2 regions of the Streptomyces sp. AM8-1-1 genome follow, and region 2 is predicted to be linked to the other one. Evidence: riboswitches for the same ligand, from Rfam matches in the RefSeq annotation. Region 2 holds a riboswitch; the other holds the start of a gene.

Region 1 (5,273 bases), 3.8 Mb from region 2:
CAGGAAGCCGAAGCCCACGGTCACGGCCGACACCCCGAGGGGCAGCATCAGCAGGGCGTCGAACCCGCGGACCAGCCTGCCCGCCCGTCGGGTGAGCGCGGCCGCGGCGAGGCCGCCGACGGTCACGGCGATGCCGGTCGCGACGAGCGCGTACTCCAGGGAGTTCCACACGGCCTCGACGGGCGGCACGAGGAAAGTGCCGCCGGACGCGTCGAGGGAGCCGAGCGCCCGGTAGTAGCCGAAGCCGTAGCCTCCGGGTCCGTCGAGCGAGCGCTCGACGAGGACGCCGAGCGGGACGAGCAGGAGCAGCACGATGGTGGCCAGCACCCCGCCGAGCAGGGCCCACTGGCCCGCGCCGCGCGGGCGGCGGGCGGTCCGTGCCGGGTCCACGAGCCGCAGTGCGGCCTCCCGCCGCCGGACCGTCCACGCATGCACGGCGAGCACGATGCCGACCGCGGCGAACTGGACGAGGGTCAGTACGGCAGCCGTCGACAGGTCCAGCAGCTGGGCGGTCTGCCGGTAGATCTCCACCTCCAGGGTGGAGTACGACGGTCCGCCGAGGATCTGGACGACACCGAAGGAGGTGAAGGTGAAGAGGAAGACCATCAGGGCCGCCGCCGCCAGGGCGGGCGCAAGCGCGGGCAGCGTGACGCGTCGCCAGGCGGCGAAGCGTCCGGCGCCCAGTACCCGCGCGGCCTCCTCCTGCCGCGGGTCGAGCTGTGCCCACAGCCCGCCCACCGTGCGTACGACGACGGCGTAGTTGAAGAAGACGTGCGCGAGGAGGATGGCCCACACGGTGGTGTCCAGCCGGATGCCCCACAGTTCGTCGAGGAGCCCGCCGCGACCGAGCAGCGCGAGGAACGCGGTGCCGACGACGACGGTCGGCAGCACGAACGGCACCGTGACCGCCGCTCGCAGCGCCCCCTTGCCGGGGAAGTCGAACCGCGCGAAGACATACGCGCCGGGCAGCGCGATCAGCAGCGTGAGCGCGGTGGACGCCAGCGCCTGCCAGGTGGTGAACCAGAGCACGCGCTGCATGTCGGCGCGGCCGAGCACCTCACCGATCCGCCCGAACTGCCAGACACCGTCGATCTCCAGGCCGCGTCCGACGATGGCGACGACGGGGTAGGCGAAGAAGAGCGCGAAGAACGCGACGGGCACGGCCATCAGGCCGAGCCGCGTCGCGCTCCCGCGCAGCGCGGTCCCGCGGGCCCGCGGCCCGCGGTCCGTCGCCCCGCGGTCGGGCTTCGTTACTTCACTACGAGTGAGGACCACGACTGAACCCACTGCTCACGGTTCTCGGCGATCTTGTCGGGGGCGACGGTCTCCGGCTTGTCGACGACCGCGCCGAACGTGGTGAACAGTGCGGGCAGCTTCGCCCCCTCGACCACCGGGTTGACGAACATGTTCAGCGGCATGTCCTCCTGGAACTGCCGGGAGACCAGGAAGTCCAGCAGCGCCTTGCCGCCCTCCTCGTTCTTCGCGCCGTCAAGCAGTCCGGCGAACTCGATCTGACGGAAGCAGGTCCCCGTGGCGACACCCGTGGGCGCCTCCTTCGGCTGCGGCTTCGCGAACAGCACCTCGACCGGCGGGCTGGAGGCGTACGAGACGACGAGGGGCCGGTCCGCCTTGGCCTTCTTGCCGCCGGCCGAGCCGGAGAACTCCTCGTTGTACGCCTGCTCCCAGCCGTCGACGACCTTCACGCCGTTGGCCTTGAGCTTCTTCCAGTAGTCCTGCCAGCCCACGTCCCCGTACTTCCCGACGCTGCCGAGCAGGAAGCCGAGGCCGGGCGAGGACGTCGCCGCGTTCTCGGTCACGAGCAGGTTCTTGTACGCGGGCTTGATCAGGTCGTCGAACGACTGCGGCGGCGCCAGCTTCTTGTCCGCGAAGTACTTCTTGTCGTAGTTGACACAGATGTCGCCGGTGTCGACCGGCGTGACACGGTGCTTGTCCTTGTCGAGCTGCACCTCGTCGCGCACCTGGCCGAGGCCCTTGGCCTCGTACGGCGTGAAGAGAGAGTTGTCGAGCGCACGGGAGAGCAGGGTGTTGTCGACGCCGAAGAAGACGTCGCCCTGCGGAGAGCCCTTGGTCAGGATCTCCTTGTTGAGCGCGGCACCCGCGTCACCGCTCTTGAGCACCTTGACCGTGTAGCCGGTCTGCCGGGTGAACTCCTTCAGCACGGCGTCGGACGCGGCGAAGGAGTCGTGACTGACGAGGGTCACGGTCTTGGACTTCGTGGCGCCGGACGAGGAGTCCTCGGACTCTCCGCCGCAGGCCGCGAGGGTACTCACGCCTATCGCCGCGGCCACCGCGGTGACCGTGATCTTCCTGGTGGTGCTCACTGAATTCCTCCTGGGGGTGACCAGGAAGAGACGCGGCCCTGCCCGGTCTCCGAAGAGATCCGGGCAGGGCGCAACAGCTTGAGTAACGACCGAACTTCCTACCCAGAATGACCTGGGCAAGGTTCAGAGGGTCTGCGGCCTGACGGTGCCGCACTCTCAGCGCTGTGGCGCTCCCCTGTCGGAATATGAAAATGTTCGAGCCCAGCCTACAAGGTCACCGCTCGGAGGCAGCGAGCTGTCCACAGGCTCCGTCGATCTCCTGACCACGGGTGTCACGGACGGTCACCGGAACACCATGGGCGGCGATCGCCTCGACGAACGCCTTCTCGTCCTCGGGACGGGAGGCGGTCCACTTGGACCCGGGCGTCGGATTGAGCGGAATCAGGTTCACATGGACCCGCTTGCCCTTGAGCATCCGGCCCAGCAGATCCCCGCGCCACGCCTGGTCGTTGATGTCGCGGATCAGCGCGTACTCGATGGAGATGCGACGGCCCGACTTCTCGGCGTACTCCCAGGCGGCGTCCAGCACCTCACGCACCTTCCAGCGCGTGTTGACCGGGACGAGGGTGTCACGCAGTTCGTCGTCCGGGGCGTGCAGGGAGACGGCGAGACGGCACTTGAAGCCCTCGTCGGCGAAGCGCAGCATCGCGGGCACCAGACCGACGGTCGACACGGTGATCCCGCGCTGCGACAGCCCGAGCCCGTCCGGCTCGGGGTCGGTGAGCCGCCGTACGGCGCCGACGACGCGCTTGTAGTTCGCGAGCGGCTCGCCCATCCCCATGAAGACGATGTTCGACAGCCGCGCGGGACCCCCGGGCACCTCGCCGTCGCGCAGGGCACGCATGCCGTCGACGATCTGGTGGACGATCTCGGCGGTCGACAGATTGCGGTCGAGCCCGGCCTGCCCGGTGGCGCAGAAGGGACAGTTCATCCCGCAGCCGGCCTGCGACGAGATGCACATGGTGACGCGGTCCGGGTAGCGCATCAGCACGGACTCGACGAGCGTCCCGTCGTGCAGACGCCACAGGGTCTTACGGGTGGTGTCGTCGTCGCAGGAAATGTGCCGCACGACGGACATCAGGTCGGGCAGCAGCTCGGAGGCGAGCTTCTCGCGCGCGGCGGCCGGGATGTCGGTCCACTGGGCGGGTTCATGGGCGAACCGCGCGAAGTAGTGCTGCGAGAGCTGCTTGGCGCGGAAGGGCTTCTCGCCGATCGCGGCGACGGCGTCCTTGCGCTCGGCGGGCGTGAGGTCGGCGAGGTGCCGCGGGGGCTTCTTGGCTCCGCGGGGCGCGACGAAAGTGAGTTCTCCGGGCTTGGGCATGGTGGTACCAGTGTCGCAGACGGGTTGCCGTGGCCGGACTGGTCGCCCGCGGAGGAGGACGGCACGCTCCATCGGCCGGTGCGGCCCGTCCTCGGACGGCCCGGCTCCCGGTGCATCGGCGCCGGCGCGGCCGGGCGTGCCCCCGTGCAGGGTGGGCGATCAGCAGTCGCGGCGGGCTGCGAGCGGCACCCCGTTGCCGGGCTTGAAGCTGCCGCAGCGGCAGCCTCTACCGTCCTGACCAGGGCCGGAGAGACCGGCCCGACGAGTCCGGCGAGGGAGGCGGGCGATGGGCTGGCCTATCGCGGAGGTCACCCGGATGTCGGGCGGGACGGCACGGACCCTTCGGCACCACGACGAGGTCGGGCTGCTGCCACCCGCGTGGATCGGGACGAACGGCCACCGCTACGGCATACGTCACCGCTCGCCTGAGCTGAAGCAGGCGGGGCGCCGGGGGCACCGGGCCCGACAGGCGCGCGAGCCCCGCGGACACGCGAGAAGGCCAGATCGCACCCCCGTACGACCTGGCCTTCTCTCCGGTGAGCCGACCGTCCGCTCAGCAGACAGGCACTCCCGGGACCTGGTTGTCCGGCGAGCTCAGGTAGATGTTGGTCATGTAGCCGCCGTACTGCGGCAGGTACGCCCACCAGTCGTTCAGGTAGGGCGGCACGCTGACCTGCTGGCCGCGCTTCTGGCAGCCGACGAGGACTTCCACCCCGGCCGGGAGCGTGGTGAGCGGCGACGCCGCGGTGGTCGCCTGGGTGCGGAGGCGCACGCCGCTGCCCCAGGTGCCGATCCAGGTGCCCGCCGGGCGGGAGGCGCCGGGCACGTTCAGTGACCGGGTCAGCCGGCCCAGGTCCGTGTAGGCCTTGCCGTACGCGGTGCCGCTCGGGTGCAGGGTGTACGCGGCCACGATGGAACGGTCACCGGAGCCGACGACGCCCGTCGTGTGCAGCGCCGGGCGGGACAGGTCCACGGCGTTGATCCCGGCGGCCGACCGGACGGCGGTCGCCGCCGCGGCCGTCTGCTTGCCGGCGCCGGCCGGTGCCTTCGCCGCCGCGCCCGCGGGTGCCGTGCAGCCGCCCGAGCTGAAGCCCGACCAGCCCTGCTTCACGGCCCAGGGCCGGTTGAAGGCCCCGGCGATGCCGAAGTGCTGGTCGTAGCCGTCGGTGGCGCAGCGCGTCGACTGGCGCAGGTTGCCCATCATGTAGTCGCGTACGGACGCCGGGGCGGAGTCCAGCAGATAGCGGTAGATCTTCACGGTGTCGCGGGCCGACAGAGCCGTGTAGCCCCAGAATCCGGGGTGGCTCGCCGGGGGCCGGGCAGTGTCGGTGAGGCCGAGGCGCGGCACCATGCGGTCGATGATGGCGCCGCCGCCGTTGTTCGCCCAGAAGGTGCTGGCCGCGTTGTCGTCGCTGCTCCGCAGCATCGCGTCGACACGGGCCCGGTCGGTCGCCGAGAGGTCGCCGGGCTGGCGGTTCCACAGCAGGTCGAGCGCGATGAGCAGCTTCACCACGGACGCCGACCGGAACTGGGCGGCGCTGTTCACCTGCTCGGTGAAGGTGCCCGTCTGCCGGTCGAAGACCGCGACGCCGGCGGTGACCCCCGCGGGC
Region 2 (5,273 bases):
CGGGGGTGAAGAGCCACTCCAGCATCTCTTCGTCGGAGAAGCCGTCGTCCCTCAGGAGCGTCAGGGTGCCGGAGAGGCCCTTGACGACCTTCTCGCCGCTGATGAAGGCGGCGGGAACCTGGAGCACCCGGTTCTCACCTCGGCGCACCGCGATCAGCTGGCCCTCCTTGACCAGCTGCCGGACGCGCGTCACCTCGACATCGAGCATTTCCGCGATGTCGGGGAGGGTGAGCCAGGCGGGGACGAGAGCATCGATCTTTGCGTCAATCTCGGTCACAGGACAAGCCTGCCATCTGGGACTGACAGTGGGTAGCGCTGCCCCGCACACGAACGCCCCGATCAGCCCGGAATCGGGGAGAATGCGCAGGTCAGCGAGGAACTGTCGGGAGAGAGCCTGCTCACAGCGAAGCGGCCTTCAGAGGGACCGAGGGGTCCGCGGCCGCCGTCGGATCCAGCCGTGTGCCCGTCATGACGAGTTTGCGGCCCTGTGCCAGATCGCGCGGCCTGCCCACCGCGAGCAGGGCGACGAGCGCACCGTCCCGCAGCCACAGCACCGACCAGGAGACGCCCGCCGGGTCGCCGCGCCACACCAACGTGTCGGCGACGGCGTGGTGGCCCACGTACTGCACGAACCGGCCGAACTGCTCGGACCAGAAGTACGGGACGGGGTCGTAGATCTGCGCGGGTTCGCCGAGGTCCTCCGCGATGACGTTGGCGGCGACCGTGCGCGGTCCCTGGAGGGCGTTGTCCCAGTGGTGCACGAGCAGCCGCTGCCCGTAGCGGGCGGACGGGAAGGAGGCGCAGTCGCCTACGGCGTACACATCGGGCAGCGAGGTGCGCAGATACTCGTCGGCGGTGATCGCGCCGTCCGGACCGAGCGCGATGCCGGAGCCGGTGAGCCACCGGGTGGCGGGCCGTGCGCCGATGCCGACGACGACGGCCCCGGCGGCGAGCCGTCTGCCGTCCGAGAGAATCACCGTGCCGGGCTCGATCTCCTCCACCCGGGAGCCCGTGAGCAGTTCGATGCCGTACTCCGCGTACCAGTCGGTCATCGCGGCGGCGACCTCGGCGGGCAGTGCGCCGGCGAGCGGGCGGTCCGCGGCCTCGACGACGGTGACCGCACAGCCGGCCTCTCGGGCCGCCGTCGCGAACTCCGCGCCGATCCAGCCCGCGCCGACGACCACGATGTCGTGCTGCCGGGCGAGCACGGGGCGCAGCCGGGCGGCGTCGTCGAGGGTGCGCAGCAGATGGACGCCGGGCACCGAAGCGGCCCCCGGCAGGTGGACGGGCTCGGCGCCGCTGGCGACGACCAGGACGTCGTACGGGACGGGCCCGGCCTCGGTGTCCAGTTCGTGCTCCTGCGGACGGACGCCCATCACCTCGCAGCCGAGCCGCAGCCCGATGCCGAGGGCCTCGAAGTCGACGTCGAAGGCCGATCCTTCCGACTTGCCGAGGAGGACGGCCTTGGACAGCGGGGGACGGTCGTACGGCTGATGGGGTTCGGCGCCGATGAGGGTGACCGGACCGGTGAAGCCCTGTTCGCGCAGGGCGACGGCGGTCTGCACGCCCGCCATCCCGGCTCCGACGATCACCACGCGCCGCGCCTGCTGTGTCTGCTGCTCGCTCACCCGTCAACCTTACGCATCCGGCGACCCCATCTGACAGCTCGTCAGGACAGCGGCTGCTCCACGACGCTCGTCCCGCTGCCCTCCTGCGACTCCCACTCCCAGCTCTCCTCCAGGCGCAGTCTGCCGTCCGGCAGCTCGGCGACCGTCGAGACACAGTGCCCGGACGCGGTACGGCCGTCCGTCTTCAACTGCACATAGCGGAAGTCGATCCGGTCCCCCTGACGGGTGCCCACCAGATGCCCGCGGATCACGTCGCCGCCCGCGTACTCGGCCCAGATGTGCCCGTCCCGCTCGTGGTACGTGAAGCGGGTACGGGTGCCGACCTGACCCGGAGCCTGGTCCGCGACCGGCACCAGAACGACTCCGTCGAGCGATCCCGCCATCGAACACACCTCCTGTACCGCAGGCCTTGGGAAGCCGTCGCTCCCTTAACCCGACACCGGGCCCGGGGTTAGGGTGGACACCGTAAGACACTCGCGGGAGTCCGGACGCACCGGGCTGAGAGGGAGGCTGGACGGCCTCCGACCGTACGAACCTGATCCGGGTCATGCCGGCGAAGGGAGGGGCTGGACGCCCATGTCGCGTATCCCAGGAACGCGCGCCTCAGACGTTCTCGTCGTCGGGGGCGGAATCATCGGACTTGTCACGGCCTGGCGCGCGGCCCAGCGCGGACTGGCCGTCACCGTCGCCGATCCGGAGCCGGGCGGCGGCGCGGCGCAGGTCGCCGCGGGCATGCTCGCGGCCGTCACCGAACTGCACTACGGCGAGCAGACGCTGCTCGCGCTCAACGTCGCGTCCGCACAGCGCTATCCGGCGTTCGTCGCCGAGCTGGAGGAGGCGAGCGGGCAGGGCGTCGGATACCGCGCCTGCGGGACCCTCGCCGTCGCGCTCGACGCCGACGACCGCGCCCATCTGCGGGAACTGCACGCCCTGCAACGGCGTTCCGGACTCGCCTCGGAATGGCTGACCGGCCGTGAGTGCCGGCGCCTGGAGCCGATGCTCGCTCCCGGTGTCCGCGGCGGTCTGCGGGTGGACGGTGACCACCAGGTCGACCCGCGCCGCCTCGCGTCCGCGCTGGTCACGGCGTGCGAGCGGGCGGGGGTGGTCTTCCGCCACGGCTGGGCGGAACGGCTGTCGGTCACGGGCGACCGGGCGGCCGGTGTCGTCCTCGCCGACGGGGAGGAGCTCACCGCCGACCAGGTGGTGCTCGCCGGCGGCAGCCTGAGCGGCAGGCTGAACGGGGTCCCGGCGGATGTGCTGCCTCCCGTCCGTCCGGTGAAGGGCCAGGTCCTGCGGCTGACCGTGCCGCCCGCGTACGCGCCCTTCCTGTCCAGGACCGTCCGTGCGGTGGTCCGCGGCAGCGACGTCTATCTGGTGCCGCGTGAGAACGGCGAGCTGGTCGTCGGCGCGACGAGCGAGGAGCTGGGCTGGGACACCACGGTCACCGCGGGCGGTGTGTACGAGCTGCTGCGCGACGCCCATGAGCTGGTGCCCGGCATCACGGAGCTGCCGCTCACCGAGACCCGCGCCGGGCTGCGCCCCGCCTCCCCCGACAACGCGCCGCTGCTCGGACCGACCGCGCTGCCCGGCCTGCATCTGGCCACCGGTCACCACCGCAACGGGGTTCTCCTGACGCCCGTCACCGGCGATGTGATGGCCGCGGTCCTGGTCTCCGGCTCACTCCCCGACGAGGCCCGCCCCTTCACCCCTCGCCGCTTCTCCGCCGTCTCCCAGGAGCAGCCCGCATGAACGTCTCCGTCAACGGCGAGGCCAGGGTGCTCGCCACCGGAACCACACTCGACACCCTGGTCACGGAGCTGACCCCCGCCCGGTCCGGCGTCGCCGCCGCCGTCAACGAGGCGGTGGTCCCGCGCAGCGCATGGGCGGGCACCCTGCTCGACGACGGCGACCGTGTCGAGGTCCTCACCGCAGTCCAGGGAGGCTGATCAGCCATGGCCGACGACCGTCTCACCATCGGTGACACCACCTTCAACTCCCGGCTGATCATGGGTACCGGCGGTGCGCCCAGCCTCGACGTCCTGGAACGCTCCCTGATCGCGAGCGGCACCGAACTGACCACCGTCGCGATGCGCCGGCTGGACGCGACGGTCCAGGGCTCCGTGCTCTCCGTCCTGGACCGGCTCGGCATCCGCGTCCTGCCCAACACGGCCGGCTGCTTCACCGCGGGCGAGGCCGTCCTGACCGCCCGGCTCGCGCGCGAGGCGCTCGGGACGGACTGGGTGAAGCTCGAGGTCGTCGCGGACGAGCGCACGCTGCTGCCCGATCCGATCGAGCTGCTCGACGCGGCGGAAACCCTGGTCGACGACGGATTCACGGTCCTGCCGTACACCAACGACGACCCGGTGCTCGCGCGGAAGCTGGAGGACGTGGGCTGCGCGGCGATCATGCCGCTGGGCTCCCCCATCGGCTCCGGCCTCGGCATCCGCAACCCGCACAACTTCCAGCTGATCGTCGAGCACGCGCGCGTGCCGGTGATCCTGGACGCGGGCGCGGGCACGGCGTCCGACGCGGCGCTGGCGATGGAGCTGGGCTGCACGGCGGTGATGCTGGCGTCGGCGGTCACCCGGGCGCAGGAGCCGGTCCTGATGGCGGAGGCGATGCGCCACGCGGTGGAGGCGGGCCGCCTGGCCCACCGCGCGGGCCGCATCCCCCGCCGCCACTTCGCCGAGGCATCATCGCCCCAGGAGGGCCGAGCCCACCTGGACCCGGAACGCCCGGCGTTCTGACGCGTACGGGAGGGTCTGTCGGCGGGGCCGCATGAGGCCCCGCCGGGATCGAGGCGGGGGGCGCACCAGGCCCGGGGGCCGCACCGAATCCGGCCGACGGTCGAGGCGGGCGGGGGCCACACCAAACCCGGCCAACGGTCGAGGCACGGGGACACCATCCAGCCCCGCCGGCGATTGAGGCGCGGGGGCCCGGGGGCAGCGCCCCCGCAAGGAGCCGCACCCACCCAGCCCGGCCCCATGCGGCGCAGGCGTCGTCCTCGAACGCCGGCCGGTCCGACATCGCCCTCCCCACGCAGGGCCAAGCTCAGGCCCCGCCGGTGATCGAGGCACAGGGACGACCTCCGGCCCCGCCGCCAATCGAGGCGCAGGGACGATTTCCCGCCGCGCCCGCGATTGAGGCGCGACCCCCCGAACACCGCACCCCCACCGCGCCCCGCCCCCGTCCCCCTCCGCCCGTCCGGCCCGCCGTCCCGCGTCGAAAGCCGGTCGCACCGGAGCGGGCCCGCACAAGCGCGTCTGCTGTCACAGCTCGGCTGCAGTACGGCCCCGGTCCCGCCCCGGGACGTCAGGGGTGTCCGAGGTGACTCGTAGAATCTCCCGCGTGGACACGACCCTCAAGGACCCCCTCGTCGGGCAGCTGCTCGACGGCCGCTACCGCGTCGACGCGCGTATCGCCGTCGGCGGTATGGCCACGGTCTACCGGGCGGTCGACACCAGACTCGACCGGGAACTCGCCCTCAAGGTGATGCACCCCGCCCTCGCGACGGACGCCTCCTTCGTGGAGCGGTTCATCCGTGAGGCCAAGTCCGTCGCCCGGCTCTCCCACCCCAATGTGGTGGGGGTCTTCGACCAGGGCGCCGAAGGTGCGTACGTCTATCTGGCCATGGAGTACGTGGCG

What was found. Region 2 has a riboswitch for thiamine pyrophosphate ahead of thiO (glycine oxidase ThiO). Riboswitches for the same ligand answer to the same signal wherever they lie in the genome.
Region 1: it holds a riboswitch for thiamine pyrophosphate, as region 2 does, so the genes downstream of both, RPQ07_RS10340 (thiamine ABC transporter substrate-binding protein) here and thiO (glycine oxidase ThiO) in region 2, are expected to answer to the same signal.

What each region holds. Positions count from the first base shown of each region.
Region 1 is NZ_CP135086.1:2,319,002-2,324,274, forward strand. Features, by position in the region: gene RPQ07_RS10335 (iron ABC transporter permease) at 1-1,167, opposite strand, end outside; gene RPQ07_RS10340 (thiamine ABC transporter substrate-binding protein) at 1,251-2,342, opposite strand; TPP riboswitch at 2,420-2,529, opposite strand; gene rlmN (23S rRNA (adenine(2503)-C(2))-methyltransferase RlmN) at 2,557-3,663, opposite strand; partial or broken gene RPQ07_RS10350 (MerR family DNA-binding transcriptional regulator) at 3,950-4,072, shown strand; gene RPQ07_RS10355 (hypothetical protein) at 4,217-5,273, opposite strand, start outside.
Region 2 is NZ_CP135086.1:6,116,565-6,121,837, reverse strand. Features, by position in the region: gene RPQ07_RS27280 (Rv2175c family DNA-binding protein) at 1-277, opposite strand, end outside; gene RPQ07_RS27275 (FAD-dependent oxidoreductase) at 399-1,628, opposite strand; gene RPQ07_RS27270 (hypothetical protein) at 1,670-2,011, opposite strand; TPP riboswitch at 2,095-2,207, shown strand; gene thiO (glycine oxidase ThiO) at 2,205-3,377, shown strand; gene thiS (sulfur carrier protein ThiS) at 3,374-3,574, shown strand; gene RPQ07_RS27255 (thiazole synthase) at 3,581-4,375, shown strand; gene pknB (Stk1 family PASTA domain-containing Ser/Thr kinase) at 4,977-5,273, shown strand, end outside.